DNA from 3 places in the Pantoea sp. E2023-21 genome. Region 2 is predicted to be linked to each of the others. Evidence: predicted binding sites of a transcription regulator. Region 2 holds the regulator's gene; each other region holds the start of a gene.
What was found. The regulator PurR, encoded in region 2, represses purine synthesis genes. The targets are predictions, from matches to a motif close to CANGCAAACGTTTGCNTG.
Positions count from the first base shown of each region.

Region 1: the regulator PurR is predicted to act here: its motif matches at 2,404-2,421, upstream of purM (phosphoribosylformylglycinamidine cyclo-ligase).
Region 3: the regulator PurR is predicted to act here: its motif matches at 2,161-2,178, upstream of purE (5-(carboxyamino)imidazole ribonucleotide mutase).

Region 1 is NZ_CP195344.1:2,079,499-2,084,349, forward strand. Features, by position in the region: gene hda (DnaA inactivator Hda) at 1-48, opposite strand, end outside; gene uraA (uracil permease) at 142-1,425, opposite strand; gene upp (uracil phosphoribosyltransferase) at 1,616-2,242, opposite strand; gene purM (phosphoribosylformylglycinamidine cyclo-ligase) at 2,484-3,524, shown strand; gene purN (phosphoribosylglycinamide formyltransferase) at 3,521-4,159, shown strand; gene pstB (phosphate ABC transporter ATP-binding protein PstB) at 4,269-4,851, opposite strand, start outside.
Region 2 is NZ_CP195344.1:917,060-921,910, forward strand. Features, by position in the region: gene punC (purine nucleoside transporter PunC) at 1-378, opposite strand, end outside; gene punR (DNA-binding transcriptional activator PunR) at 488-1,399, shown strand; gene purR (HTH-type transcriptional repressor PurR) at 1,396-2,421, opposite strand; gene ACRQ84_RS04420 (cytochrome bd-I oxidase subunit CydH) at 2,695-2,784, shown strand; gene ACRQ84_RS04425 (C40 family peptidase) at 2,841-3,632, opposite strand; gene ACRQ84_RS04430 (Grx4 family monothiol glutaredoxin) at 3,997-4,332, shown strand; gene rnt (ribonuclease T) at 4,368-4,851, opposite strand, start outside.
Region 3 is NZ_CP195344.1:212,640-217,490, forward strand. Features, by position in the region: gene ACRQ84_RS01025 (class I SAM-dependent methyltransferase) at 1-350, shown strand, start outside; gene purK (5-(carboxyamino)imidazole ribonucleotide synthase) at 506-1,570, opposite strand; gene purE (5-(carboxyamino)imidazole ribonucleotide mutase) at 1,567-2,076, opposite strand; gene ACRQ84_RS01040 (UDP-2,3-diacylglucosamine diphosphatase) at 2,208-2,924, opposite strand; gene ppiB (peptidylprolyl isomerase B) at 2,924-3,418, opposite strand; gene cysS (cysteine--tRNA ligase) at 3,754-4,851, shown strand, end outside.

The DNA.
Region 1 (4,851 bases), 1.2 Mb from region 2:
ATCATCGGGTAAATAGAGTGGCAATGAGAGCTGTGCCGGCGTGTTCAGAAGTACCTCAACGGATGAGCGGGCAGAAAACCGCGCAAGTTTATCACGATCTTTGCCGGAGATGAACCGGGCTTCCCTGCCCGGCTTGCCGCTTTAACTTTCGCGCTTCTCTTCCGCGTCCAGCACCACTTCTTCTGGACGTAATACGCTGATTAAACGGAAGATCAGAGCCAAGCCAACGCCAACAATGGTCGCCAGCGCCATGCCTTTCAACTCTGCTGCGCCAATGTGCACTTTGGCACCGCTCACGCCGATGATCAGGATCACCGAGGTCAGGATCAGGTTCTGCGCTTTGTTGTAATCCACTTTAGATTCGATCAATACGCGAATACCCGACGCGCCAATCACGCCATACAGCAGCAGCGATACGCCGCCCATCACCGGTACAGGAACGGCCTGAATCGCCGCCGCCAGCTTGCCGACGCATGAAAGCAGGATGGCAAAGATCGCCGCGCCGCCAATCACCCAGGTGCTATACACGCGAGTTATCGCCATCACGCCGATGTTCTCGCCATAGGTGGTATTTGGCGTGGAGCCGAAGAAGCCTGAGATCATGGTGGATAAACCGTTGGCGAACATTGAGCGGTGCAGGCCCGGATCGCGGATCAGATCTTTCTTCACGATGTTGGCGGTCACGACTAAATGTCCGACGTGCTCGGCAATGACCACCAGCGCAGCTGGCAGAATGGTCAGCATCGCCACCCACTCAAAACGCGGCGTATAGAAAGTTGGCAGTGCGAACCACGGCGCATTCTCTACCGCTGTCCAGTCCACAATACCCATCGCATAAGAGAGCGCATAGCCGACTAACACGCCGACTAAAATCGGGATGATGGCGAGGAAGCCCCGAAACAGCACCGATCCAAATACCGTCACCGCCAGCGTCACCATCGAGATGATCACGGTTTTGCTGTCTGGCGATGTGCCTTCAGCGGGCAGCAAACCGGCCATGTTCGCCGCCACGCCCGCCAGTTCAAGGCCGATAACCGCGACAATCGCGCCCATCGCCGCCGGAGGGAACATCACGTCAAGCCAGCCGGTACCGGCTTTCTTCACGATCAACGCCACCACGCAGAACAGAAAACCGCAGAGGATAAAGCCGCCCAGCGCCACTTCGTAACCCAGCGGCAACAGCAGCAGCACCGGCGAAATAAAGGCAAAGCTCGAGCCGAGGTAAGCCGGGATTTTGCCTTTACAGATGAACAGATAAAGCAGCGTGCCGACGCCATTGAACAGCAACACCGTGGCCGGGTTGATGTGGAAAAGAATCGGCACCAGCACGGTAGCGCCGAACATGGCGAACAGGTGCTGCAGGCTGAGTGGAATGGTTTGCAGCAGTGGCGGGCGTTCGTTAACGCCAATAGCGCGACGAGTCATTATTATCCCCTATCCTCTTCGTTCTTCGCGCTATGGCTGCGTTGGCTGCTCCCGTCCACCCGAATCACTTACTGAAGTAAGCTCATCGGGATGAACGCGATTGCCGCCTTGCCCTAGCGCGAATAACTCGAGGATGACATTGTTGTGTTTTTAGACAAAAAAAAGCCGACTCTCTGGCCGGCTGGTTGCTTTATTTGGTTCCGAAAATTTTGTCCCCGGCATCGCCGAGTCCGGGAATGATGTATCCCTTTTCGTTCAATCCCTGATCGATAGACGCGGTATACAGCTCCACATCCGGATGCGCTTTCTCCAGCGCCGCAATGCCTTCGGGTGCCGCCACCAGCACTAACACTTTAATACTGGTGCAACCGGCTTTCTTCAGCAGATCGATAGTGGCAATCATTGAACCACCGGTGGCCAGCATCGGATCGACCACCAAAGCCAGACGCTCTTCAATGTTCGAGACCAGCTTCTGGAAATACGGTACCGGCTCCAGCGTCTCTTCATCACGATAGACGCCAACCACGCTGATACGTGCGCTCGGCACATGCTCAAGCACGCCTTCCATCATGCCGAGGCCCGCACGCAGAATCGGCACGACGGTGATTTTTTTACCTTTGATCTGATCGATTTCAACGGGGCCGTTCCAGCCTTCGATCGTCACGCGCTCGGTTTCCAGATCGGCGGTGGCTTCATAGGTCAGCAAGCTGCCCACTTCCGAGGCCAGCTCGCGGAAACGCTTGGTGCTGATATCATGCTCACGCATCAGGCCCAGTTTATGTTTGACCAGCGGGTGTTTGACTTCCACGATCTTCATGATTGTTCTCCCGGAATTGAGTTGAGCTAAAAAAAAATCGCCGGATTATACCGCCTTTTCACCACCGCGCCATATGTCATTGGTCAATGGGGCGATTCATTACGCGCTGGAATAAGGATTGGCGAAAATTCAGCGCTGTGCAAAGGCAGCATGAGATGGGACTCGCAAACGTTTGCCTGCGCTGTTAGAATTGCCGCGCTTAATTTTTGCCACCAACCGCAATTCGCGTGGGGATTCCGCAGTGACCGACAAAACCTCTCTCAGCTACAAAGACGCCGGTGTTGATATTGATGCTGGTAACGATCTGGTTGACCGTATTAAAGGCGTAGTGAAAAAAACTCGCCGCCCGGAAGTGATGGGTGGATTGGGCGGATTCGGCGCGCTTTGTGCGCTGCCGCAGAAGTACCGCGAGCCGGTGCTGGTCTCCGGAACCGATGGCGTCGGCACCAAGCTGCGTCTGGCAATGGATCTCAAACGCCACGACAGCATCGGTATTGACCTGGTCGCGATGTGTGTCAACGACCTGATCGTGCAAGGTGCAGAGCCACTGTTCTTCCTCGATTATTACGCGACCGGCAAGCTGGACGTGGATACCGCTTCATCGGTCATCACCGGCATCGCCGAAGGTTGCTTGCAGTCGGGTTGCGCGCTAGTAGGCGGCGAGACCGCTGAAATGCCAGGCATGTACCACGGCGAAGATTACGACGTCGCCGGTTTCTGCGTCGGCGTGGTGGAAAAATCAGAAATCATTGACGGTTCGAAAGTGCAGGACGGCGACGTGCTGATCGCGCTGGGTTCCAGCGGTCCACACTCGAACGGTTACTCGCTGGTGCGCAAGATTCTGCAAGTCAGCCAGACCGATCCAGAGACCAAACAGCTGGATGGCAAATCACTGGCCGATCACCTGCTGGCGCCAACCCGTATCTATGTGAAAAACATTCTCAGCCTGATCGAGCAGGTTGATGTGCATGCGATTTCACATCTGACCGGTGGCGGCTTCTGGGAAAACATTCCGCGCGTGTTGCCAGACAACACCCAGGCGGTGTTGGAAGAGAGCAGCTGGCAGTGGCCTTCTGTGTTCAGCTGGTTGCAGCAGGCTGGCAACGTCAGCCGTCACGAAATGTACCGCACCTTTAACTGTGGCGTGGGCATGGTGATTGCGCTGAGCCCGGCAGAGGCGGATAAAGCGATACAGCTGATGACTGACGCTGGCGAAAAAGCGTGGAAAATCGGTGTGATTAAAGCTTCTGATTCTGAAGAGCGTGTGGTTATCAATCCATGAAGAAACTGGTTGTACTGATCTCCGGCAACGGAAGCAATCTTCAGTCCATCCTCGACGCCTGCGCAAGCGGGCGTATTAACGGCAGCGTCGCTGCCGTTTTCAGTAATAAAGCCAGCGCCTATGGTTTAACGCGTGCGCAGGAAGCCAATGTCCCGCAGCATGCGTTAGCCGCCAGTGATTTTGCCGACCGTGAAGCCTTTGATCGCCAGCTGATGCAGGAGATTGATGCTTATGCACCGGATGTGGTGGTGCTCGCCGGTTATATGCGCATCCTCAGCAGCGCTTTTGTCGCGCACTATCACGATCGTTTGGTGAACATCCATCCTTCGCTTCTGCCAAAATACCCGGGCCTGCATACGCATCGTCAGGCGCTGGAAAACGGCGACGAGGAGCATGGCACCTCGGTGCATTTTGTCACTGACGAGCTGGATGGCGGTCCGATTATTTTGCAGGCGCGCGTGCCAGTGTTTGCGGGCGACAGCGAAGACGAGATCAGCGCGCGCGTGCAGCATCAGGAACACGCGATCTATCCGCTGGTGATCAGCTGGTTTGTTGATGGGCGTTTGCAGATGCGTGAGGGTAAAGCGTGGTTGGATGGTCAGCCGTTGCCGCCGCAGGGTTACGCCCACGACTGAATGATATGCATATTCCGTAGCGGCGCGATTTATCGCGCATTTCGATGGCACCATCGTGCCGATCCAGACATTGCGCAATAAATTGCGCCGCTACGAATCGCAGACTTTTTTAACCAAACCTTCCCGTAATGTAATCTTCGGTGCGTCGCGCTTTTGGCGAGGTGAAGATGCGGTCGGTTTCGTCAAACTCCACCAGTTGCCCGTTATGCATAAACGCGGTGTAATCCGACACGCGGGCTGCCTGCTGCATATTGTGCGTCACCAGCACCAGCGTGAAATGCTGCTTCAGCGTGGTCATCAACTCCTCAATCACCAGCGTTGAAATCGGATCCAGTGCCGAGGTGGGTTCGTCCAGCAGCAACACTTCCGGCTCAATCGCAATGGCGCGCGCAATCACCAAACGCTGCTGCTGGCCGTTGGAGAGCGTTAACGCGTTTTGTCCCAGCTGGTCTTTCACTTCACCCCACAATGCCGCGGCACGCAGCGCGCGCTCACAGGCTTCATTCAGCACACGACGATCGCGCACGCCCTGCAAGCGCAGGCCATACACCACGTTTTCGTAAATCGATTTGGGGAACGGATTCGGTCGCTGAAATACCATGCCAATACGGCGGCGCAGTGCGGGAAGATCCTGATTGGCCTGCATCACCGCGTAATTATCGAGCAGAATCTCGCCCTCAATACGGCAGCGA
Region 2 (4,851 bases):
GGCTTTTGGATAGTGATCTACCACCAACGCCTGCCAGCTCACGGCTGCAGCACACACGCCAATGGCCTGCACAAAGCGCAGCGCCAACATCAGGCGTACGTCGGTTACCCAAAGCATACCCAGGCAGCCGAGGGCGAAGATGGCTAAACCCGCCAGTAAAATCGGTTTACGTCCATAACGATCCGACAGCGGCCCCCAAAATACCTGTGCACAGGCAAAACCGCCGAGAAACAGACTTAAGCTGGCGCTGATAGTGCCGGGTGCGCTAGCAAAATCACGCTGCATATCGCCAAAGGCGGGTAAATACATATCCGTGGCAAGAAAGCCGAGCATGCTGAGCACGGCGAGATAAGGCATAAATGCTTTAGACGACAACATGTTGATTCTCTTTTGGGCAGGTTGAACGCCGGGAGTGTAAAAGGATGCAACGCGCTTTGTGAAACGCTAATATTTGCATGGAGCTGTTAAATTTTTTGAAGGCAAAAATATGTGGTCAGAATATGCGCTTGAAGTGGTGGATGCCGTGGCGCGCACCGGCAGTTTTAGCGCGGCCGCGCAGGAGCTGCATCGCGTGCCTTCTGCCGTCAGCTATACCGTGCGTCAGCTGGAAACCTGGTTGGCGGTACCGCTGTTTGAGCGCCAGCATCGCGAAGTGGTCATGACACCAGCCGGCGAGCACTTCGTTCGTGAAGGGCGATCTGTTATCAAAAAAATGCTGGCAACGCGTAGGCAGTGTCAACAACTGGCGAATGGCTGGCGCGGTGAATTGAGTATCGCGGTTGACTGCATTGTAAAACCGCAGCGCACGCGGCAATTAGTGAAGGACTTCTATCGTCATTTTCCCGATATGGAGTTGATTATCAGCTACGAAGTGTTTAACGGAGTGTGGGATGCATTAGCCGATGGCCGGGTAGATGTCGCGATTGGCGCCACGCAGGCAATTCCCGTCGGTGGACGTTTTGCGTTTCAGGATATGGGCGCGCTGAATTGGCGTTGTGTGGTCAGCCCGGATCATCCACTGGTTAACAGCACTGAACTGGATGATGAAACGTTGCGAGCGTGGCCATCTCTGGTGCTGGAAGATACGTCGCGTGCATTGCCGCGCCGTATGACCTGGACGCTAGATAATCAGCGGCGGCTGGTGGTGCCAGAATGGGAAACCGGGATGGCGTGTTTGTTGGCAGGATTGTGCGTTGGAATGGTGCCGGGCCATTTGGCGCGTCCGCTGCTGGACAGTCATAAATTGGTCGAACTGTCGCTGCCGCAAGCCTTTCCTGATAGTCCGTGCTGCGTCAGCTGGGCTGAACAACGCACGTCGCCGGCGCTTGAGTGGTTACTGGCTTATCTGGGGGATGCTGAAACGCTGAACCACGAATGGCTCAGCGAAGTGTCAGCTTAGCGGCGATAATCGCGGAATGGGCCGTACGCCACTGAACGACGTTCAATCAGCGTAGGCTGAACCTCGATGGTTTGTGGATCTTCACGTTTGCTGGTGATGCGATCCAACAGCATTTCCAGCGCTTTTTCACCCAGTTCGGCTTTAGGCTGGTGTACGGTGGTCAGCGCAGGCGTGAAATAGCGCGCGTTGCGCACGTTATCGTAACCAATCACCGAGATATCTTGCGGTACACGCAAACCCATCTCATCGGCGGCACAAATTGCGCCCATCGCCATAATATCGCCGCCGCAGAACACGGCGGTTGGGCGCTGTTTCTGGTTAAGAATCTGCTGCATTGCCTGATAACCGGATTCAGGTTCAAAGTCGCCCTGAACCACCCATTCTGGGCGCACTGTAATGCCTGCTTCGTTCATCGCCTGCAGAAATCCTGCGTGACGTCCGCCGCCGGTGTTGCGCTCCATCTGGCCAGGGATGGCACCAATATCGCGATGGCCACGTTCAATCAGATAACGCCCGGCGAGATAGCCGCCTTGAAACGCGTTGTCCTGCACCGTATCGGTAAAATCACCGCGCGAAGCACCCCAATCCATGACGACCATCGGGATATTGCGGTTCTCTTCCAACATTTGCAGTAAATCGTCCGGATATTCAGAACACATCACCAGCAAACCATCGACGCGCTTTTGCGCCATCATCGACAGATAGGCGCGCTGTTTTTGCAGATCGTTGTGCGCATTGCCGAGAATCAACGTATAGCCGCGTTCGAAACAACGATTCTCCACCGCTTCGATAATTTCAGCAAAATAGGGCGCTTCACTGGACGTTGCCAGCAGACCTAAGGTTTTGGTGTGATTCACTTTGAGACTACGCGCCACGGCACTTGGCGAGTAGTGTAATTGTTTGATCGCTTCCCATACGGCGTTACGCGTTTCTTCCGCAACGAAACGCGTTTTGTTGATGACATGCGAAACCGTGGTGGTTGAGACACCTGCGCGTTTTGCGACATCTTTAATTGTTGCCATGAAAATGGTACTCCTGGGCTTATCGCAACTCACTGATAAGTATATTGTTAAACGTTTGCGTCTGCTAACGCTTTTACAGCCCAAAAGGCGGGCAAAACGGGGTGTTATAGCAGACGAAATCACTTCATTATGCTGAAAATACAGCACGCGCAAAATCTGTTGCGCAACGAAAGGCGGCGATTCTAACAAGCCCGCGCGGATAACACGAGATTTTTGCCGATTGCTGTGCGAAAATCGCGTTAACCCCATTAATTGTGTGACTAAGGAGTTGTGATGAATACTGACCTGAAGCTGGCGCTAATGACCACTGTTGGCGCACTGTTGATGATTATCGCCTTCAGTTTTACCGCGATCATGCATTAACAAAAAAGCCGGAGCTGTGTGCAGCATCCGGCTTTTTTCTGTTTGTTGCGCAACAATTAGCGAATGGTTTTTGGCGTCATCATACGACGCGCGCCCACATAGTGTTTCTGCCAGTAATCCTCTCCCAAAGCGCTAATCTGAATATCTTTGCCGGTACGCGGCGACTGAATGAATTTGCCGTTGCCGAGATAAACGCCAACATGATCAGCGGTGCCGCGATTGTTAATGCGGAAGAACACCAGATCCCCTTTCTCCAGCATTTCACGTTTGATCGGGGAAGCATCACGCAAGTGATACATCTCATTGGCGGTGCGCGGAAATTTGAATTTCACCAGATCTTTATAGGCGTACCAGACCAATCCACTGCAGTCGAAACCGGTATGTGGCGAGGTGCCGCCCCATTGATAAGGTTTACCGAGTTGCCCCATTAATTTGGTCATCGCCGTTTCACGCGCTTTTTGATAACGCTGGCGGTGCGACTTACTCATTTTAATGCCGGTAAGCGCAACCGCTTCGTCATCAACCACCACTTCGGGAGATTTCTTCACCAGGCGTTGATGACCGTATTTCTTAGCGGTAAGTTTCAGCGGGGATTTTTTGCTGGTGGTTTTGTGCAGCGCGGTTTCTGTTTTGGTCTGTTTTTTTAGTTTGAATTTTTGGACAGCAGTCAGGCGCGATTTTTTTGTGGTGGTTTTCACCGGACGTCGTTTGCGGCGCTCGTCTTCACGTGCGCTCTTTTTCTCTGCTTTGAGCGAGCTGGCATTAACGGGTGCATGCGGAGATGCAGCAGCCACATTAAAGAACAGTTGGGCTAAAGCCAGTATGAAAAGCGTAATTAGTAGACGCATAATCCGGTTACAGGTTAAGCAGGCTGAATGAACACAGACTGCGGCAAAGTGAGAGAAATCTGATCAAGTGACCAGCGCCGAGGCAATTCTAATCCACTTTTTTTCCAAAAGGTAAGGCCTTTTTCCATTAATATGTTACCAGATTGATTCTGTAGCAAAAATGAGCGATTTCAGCTGGTTAACCCAGCGAAACTATTGCTAATTATTAATTTATTAATGCCAATTAATGATATGAAAATGTTATTTGTCATGAATTGACTTAACAAACATGGCGATTAGCAGGCGCAAACACAAAATCCCGTTTTCAGTACGGGAGCGAAATCGCTACAATAAACAAACACGAAGTGAAGGATTAAGGAAGGCAATAATGAGTACTGTTGAAAAAATTCAGCGTCAGATCGCAGAAAACCCGATTCTGCTGTACATGAAAGGTTCTCCGAAGCTGCCAAGCTGCGGTTTCTCGGCGCAGGCCGTGCAGGCGCTTTCCGCATGCGGCGAGCGTTTCGCCTATGTGGACATTCTGCAGAACCCGGATATCCGTGCTGAAATGCCAAAATACGCGAACTGGCCAACCTTCCCGCAGCTGTGGGTTGATGGTGAGCTGGTCGGCGGCTGCGACATCATCGTGGAAATGTTCCAGCGCGGCGAACTTCAGCCGCTGCTGAAAGAGACCGCTGAGAAGTATAAAGAAGCGGAATAATGCAGAAGGCCGACACATGTCGGCCTTTTCTTTGGCTATTCGACGGACGCGTCGTCAGCGGGTTCTTCACTGAAAGCCAATGGCCAGCCACCAAGGCGTTTCCAGCGATTCACCAGCTCACAGAACAGCGTCGCGGTTTGCTCGGTGTCATACAGCGCCGAATGCGCTTGCGTACTATCAAACTCCATTCCCGCTGCTTTGCAGGCTTTCGCCAATACGGTTTGCCCCAACACTAATCCGCTTAATGCCGCAGTATCAAACGTGGCGAAAGGGTGGAACGGATTGCGTTTCAGGCTGGCGCGTTCTGCGGCCGCCATGACAAAGTTAAGATCGAAAGTGGCATTGTGCGCCACAATAATGGCGCGATTACAGCCGCTGTCTTTGGTGCCTTTGCGTACCATTTTAAAAATCGCATGCAGCGCTTCGTATTCGCTTACCGCACCGCGCAGCGGATTGGTGGGATCGATACCGGTAAACGCCAGCGCCGCAGGATTGAGAATGGCGCCTTCAAACGGTTCC
Region 3 (4,851 bases), 700 kb from region 2:
AGGTGGGGATTGATATGGTGGCGTGGGATCCGTTTGTGCCCGGCGACTATCCTGCAGCTAACTCATATGAATTTATCACCAGCTTTGAAGTGCTTGAGCACACACCCGATCCGCATAAAACGCTGGGGGAAGTGTCAGGCTTTTTGAAAAAGGGCGGGGTGTTTTTCTTCAGCACAGGCACCACGGATGAAGTGAGCCATTTGGGAATGAATGATTGGTATATCGCGCCACGCAATGGGCACATCACGATTTATTCGGAAGCGTCGCTCAATGCGCTGTTTGAGGCGCATGGTTTCCAGATTACGCATCTCAATCGCTGGAGCCATGTGGCGATGAAGATGGTGGCGTAAAGCTCGTCAGTTAAGAGATGAAACCCCCAACTACCTGGCGCACACATTGTAGCGGCGCAATTTATTGCGCGATAAATCGCGCCGCTACGGTATGTACGGTAATTAATACGGGGCTTAACTGATCGGCATTACGCCATTTATGGCGACCTGATAAATCAGAACTTCTCCACCGCCCACGCAATCCCACTCGCATACTCTGACGGCAGCAGCGGCACCAGCGCATTTAGGGCTTCTGCCAAACGCGCATGATCGCTATCGGTCAGATTAAGATGCCCAACTTTGCGGCCCGCGCGCACCTCTTTGTCATACCAATGCAGATGCACCAGCGGCTGTTGCAGCCACGCCAGATTCACATCGGTACCAATCAGGTTCACCATCACCGATGGCGCAAACACCACCGGTTGCGGCAGCGCCAGACCCAAAATCGCACGCAGATGCAGCTCAAACTGGCTGATGGACGCGCCATTTTGCGTCCAGTGGCCGCTGTTGTGCACGCGCGGGGCCAGTTCGTTGATCAGCAAACCTTCTGGCGTAATGAAACACTCCATCGCCATCACGCCGACGTAATTCAGCTCATGCATGATGGCGCTGAGCATCGCTTCCGCCTGCTGTTGCTGCGCGGCATCGGCCTGCGGGAAGGCCACGCTGGTGCGCAGAATGCCGTCCTGATGCAGGTTGTGCGTCAGCGGATAAAACACCGTGCTGCCATCGTGCCCGCGCGCGCCCACCAGCGACACTTCGCCGCTGAAGTTAATACCTTGCTCAACGATGCATTCGCCGTAGCACTCATCCGGCAGCGCGTCGGTTTCATTGGCACGCAAACGCCACTGACCGCGGCCGTCATAGCCGCCGGTACGACGCTTTACAATCGCCAGCTCGCCCAGCGTGCTGAACACCTGCGGCCACTCGGCTTTATCGGCCAGCAACTGCCACGGCGCAGTGGCGAGGTTTAACTGATCCAGCAGCTGTTTTTGCGTCAGGCGATCGGCCAGACGCGGGAAAATATCGCGATTCACAAACGCCGGATGGCTCGCCAGTTCGCGCGTTAACGCGGTTTCCGGCCAGCGCTCAATTTCTGCGGTGATCACGCTTGCGGCGATTGGCAGCGCAGAAGGTTCCGCATCCAAACCCACCGGATAGACCGCGATGCCGAGCGGTTCACCCGCCTGGCGCAGCATGCGGCCTAACTGACCGTTTCCTAATACGCAAACCGGCTTCATGCATCCTCCCGCGGATCCGGGTTGTTCAGCACTTCGTCGGTCTGGGTTTGCCGCCAGTTAGCGATACGCGCCGAAAGCGCACTGTCGTGAATCGCCAGAATCTGCGCCGCCAGCAGGGCGGCGTTGGCGGCACCGGCTTTACCAATCGCCAGCGTACCAACTGGAATCCCACGTGGCATCTGCACGATGGAGTAGAGGCTATCGACGCCGCTCAGCGCCGCGCTTTGCACCGGCACGCCTAGCACCGGCACCAGCGTTTTCGCGGCCAGCATGCCCGGCAAATGGGCAGCACCGCCGGCACCGGCGATGATCACCTGAAAACCGTTGTCGGCGGCGGTTTCCGCGAAGCTGAACAGTTTGTCGGGCGTACGGTGAGCTGAGACCACTTCAACGTGGAAGGGCACATCCAGGCTGTTAAGAATTTCCTCGGCGAACTGCATGGTAGCCCAGTCACTTTTGGAACCCATGACAATGGCGATACGGGCCGGGGTGGCGTTGGATGACATGCGGTCAACTCCTGTGAATATGCAAACGAACCTGGCCGGGCGGGCAGGCGAAGAAGGGCACAGAGAATAGCATGAGATGGCAGCAAGGAAAACGGTTGCGTAGGCGGAAAACGGGCATTTACGCCCGGATGTCAGAAGGGGAATTCGATCAGGCTTACGCCGCTGGCATCGAGCTGAATCATCGAACCGTTTTCATGCCAGGCACCCAGCACCGCGCGCTGCGCATTTTTGCCGTGCAACGCAAAGTGATGAATGGCGGGACGATGCGTATGGCCGTGAACCAGAATCGGCGTCTGTTGACGCGTCATCGCGGCTTCCACCGCAGGCTGATTGACGTCCATGATGCTGACAGACTTGTGCTGATTGGCCTGCTTGCTGCCGTTACGCATGCGCGCGGCAATGCGCATGCGCAGACGCAGCGGCAACGCGAGGAACAACCGCTGCAACCAGCGCTGATGCACTTTGGCGCGAAAACGCTGATAGCCTTCATCGTCGGTGCACAAGGTATCGCCGTGCATGATCAACACGCGATGGCCGTAAAGATCGAGCACCTTTTCTTCCGGCAGCAGCGTCATGCCTGAAGCCCGCGCAAAGCGCTGGCCGAGCAGGAAGTCACGGTTACCGTGAATGAAGAATGTCGGCACCGGCAGCGCCTTGAGCGCGGCAGCAATGTGCTGATGCAGCGGATTCGGATCGTCATCGCCAATCCAGGCTTCAAACAGATCGCCGAGGATGTAAAGCGCATCACACGCGCGCGCTTCACCCTGCAAAAAATGCAGAAAACCGGCAGTAATTGCCGGTTCTTCATTGCACAGATGCAGATCTGCGATAAACAGCGTGCGCGACATTACTCGCTAACAGTCACTTTCTGGATGACAACATCTTCAACCGGAACGTCCTGATGCATGCCGCTGCGGCCGGTTTTCACCGCTTTGATTTTCTCCACCACGTCCATGCCTTCAACCACTTCTGCGAACACGCAGTAACCCCAGCCTTGCAGGCTTTCGTCACGGAAGTTCAGGAAGTCGTTGTCTGCTACGTTGATGAAGAACTGCGCAGTCGCCGAGTGAGGCGCCTGAGTACGTGCCATCGCCAGCGTGCCTTTGGTGTTTTTCAGGCCGTTGTTGGCTTCGTTACGGATATCGGCTTTGGTGTCTTTCTGCTTCATGCCCGGCTCAAAACCACCGCCCTGAACCATGAAACCGTTGATTACGCGATGGAAGATAGTGTTATCGTAAAAACCTTCCGCACAGTATTCCAGGAAGTTCTTCACGGTAGCCGGCGCTTTGTCATCGAAGGTTTTAATTACGATATCGCCATGGTTCGTCTGGAAAGTGACCATTATTTTCTTCCTATCAGGTTTGTCGTCAGTATCAATTGCCGCGCCTGCAAGGCGGCGAGGCATTTTTGTAGACGCTTCTTATATCACAATTTCCAATAACGCGTCAGTAACCGCACGGCAGTTGGCAACCGAGCGATGCACAACTGAGAAAAATACGGCACAATAACCGGCTTGATGCCGTGCAGTTGGGCAATGTAGTTTTGGTCGCCATGAATGGCGACCCTACAAAATCGCACCGGTACGCTGTAGGGTCGCCATTCATGGCGACCGCGATGCACTTAACTGACTTTTTTAACGTTCGAATCCCGCACACGTAAAACAAACGGAACCGTTCAATGCTAAAGATTTATAACACCCTGAGTCGACAGAAAGAGGAATTCAAACCCATCCATGCCGGTGAAATCGGGATGTACGTGTGTGGTATCACGGTTTACGACCTCTGTCATATCGGCCATGGGCGTACTTTTGTGGCATTCGACGTGGTGGCGCGTTACTTGCGTTACGTGGGCTATCAGCTGAAGTATGTGCGTAACATCACCGATATCGATGACAAAATCATCAAACGTGCCAATCAAAACGGTGAAAGCATCGAAACGCTGACCAACCGCATGATCGCCGAGATGCACACCGATTTCGCTGCACTCGGCATTCTGCCGCCGGATCTGGAGCCGCGCGCCACGCGTCATATCGATGAGATCATCGAGCTGGTTGGCACGCTGATTGAACGTAATCACGCTTACGTCGCTGACAACGGCGACGTAATGTTCGACGTGCTGAGCGACAAAGCTTACGGCGTGCTGTCGCGCCAGGATCTGGAACAGCTGCAAGCCGGTGCGCGCGTCGAAGTGGCGGACGTGAAGCGCAATCCAATGGACTTTGTGCTGTGGAAGATGTCCAAAGCGGACGAACCGGCGTGGAATTCGCCGTGGGGCAACGGCCGTCCAGGCTGGCACATCGAGTGTTCGGCGATGAACTGCAAACAGCTCGGCACCCATTTCGACATCCATGGCGGCGGCTCGGATCTGATGTTCCCGCACCATGAAAACGAAGTGGCGCAATCCACCTGTGCGCACGATGGTCCGTATGTGAATTACTGGATGCACTCCGGCATGGTGATGGTTGATCGCGAGAAGATGTCAAAATCGCTGGATAACTTCTTCACCGTGCGCGATGTGTTGCAGCATTACGATGCCGAAACCGTGCGTTACTTCCTGATGTCGGGTCACTATCGCAGCCAGCTCAATTACGGCGAAGATAACCTTAATCAGGCGCGTGCAGCGCTCGAGCGCTTGTACACCGCGCTGCGTCACACCGATGCCAATGCGACGGCGGCGGGTGGCGAAGCGTTTGAAGCGCGTTTCCGCACCGCGATGGATGACGACTTCAACACGCCGGAAGCCTATTCGGTGTTGTTCGATATGGCGCGTGAAGTG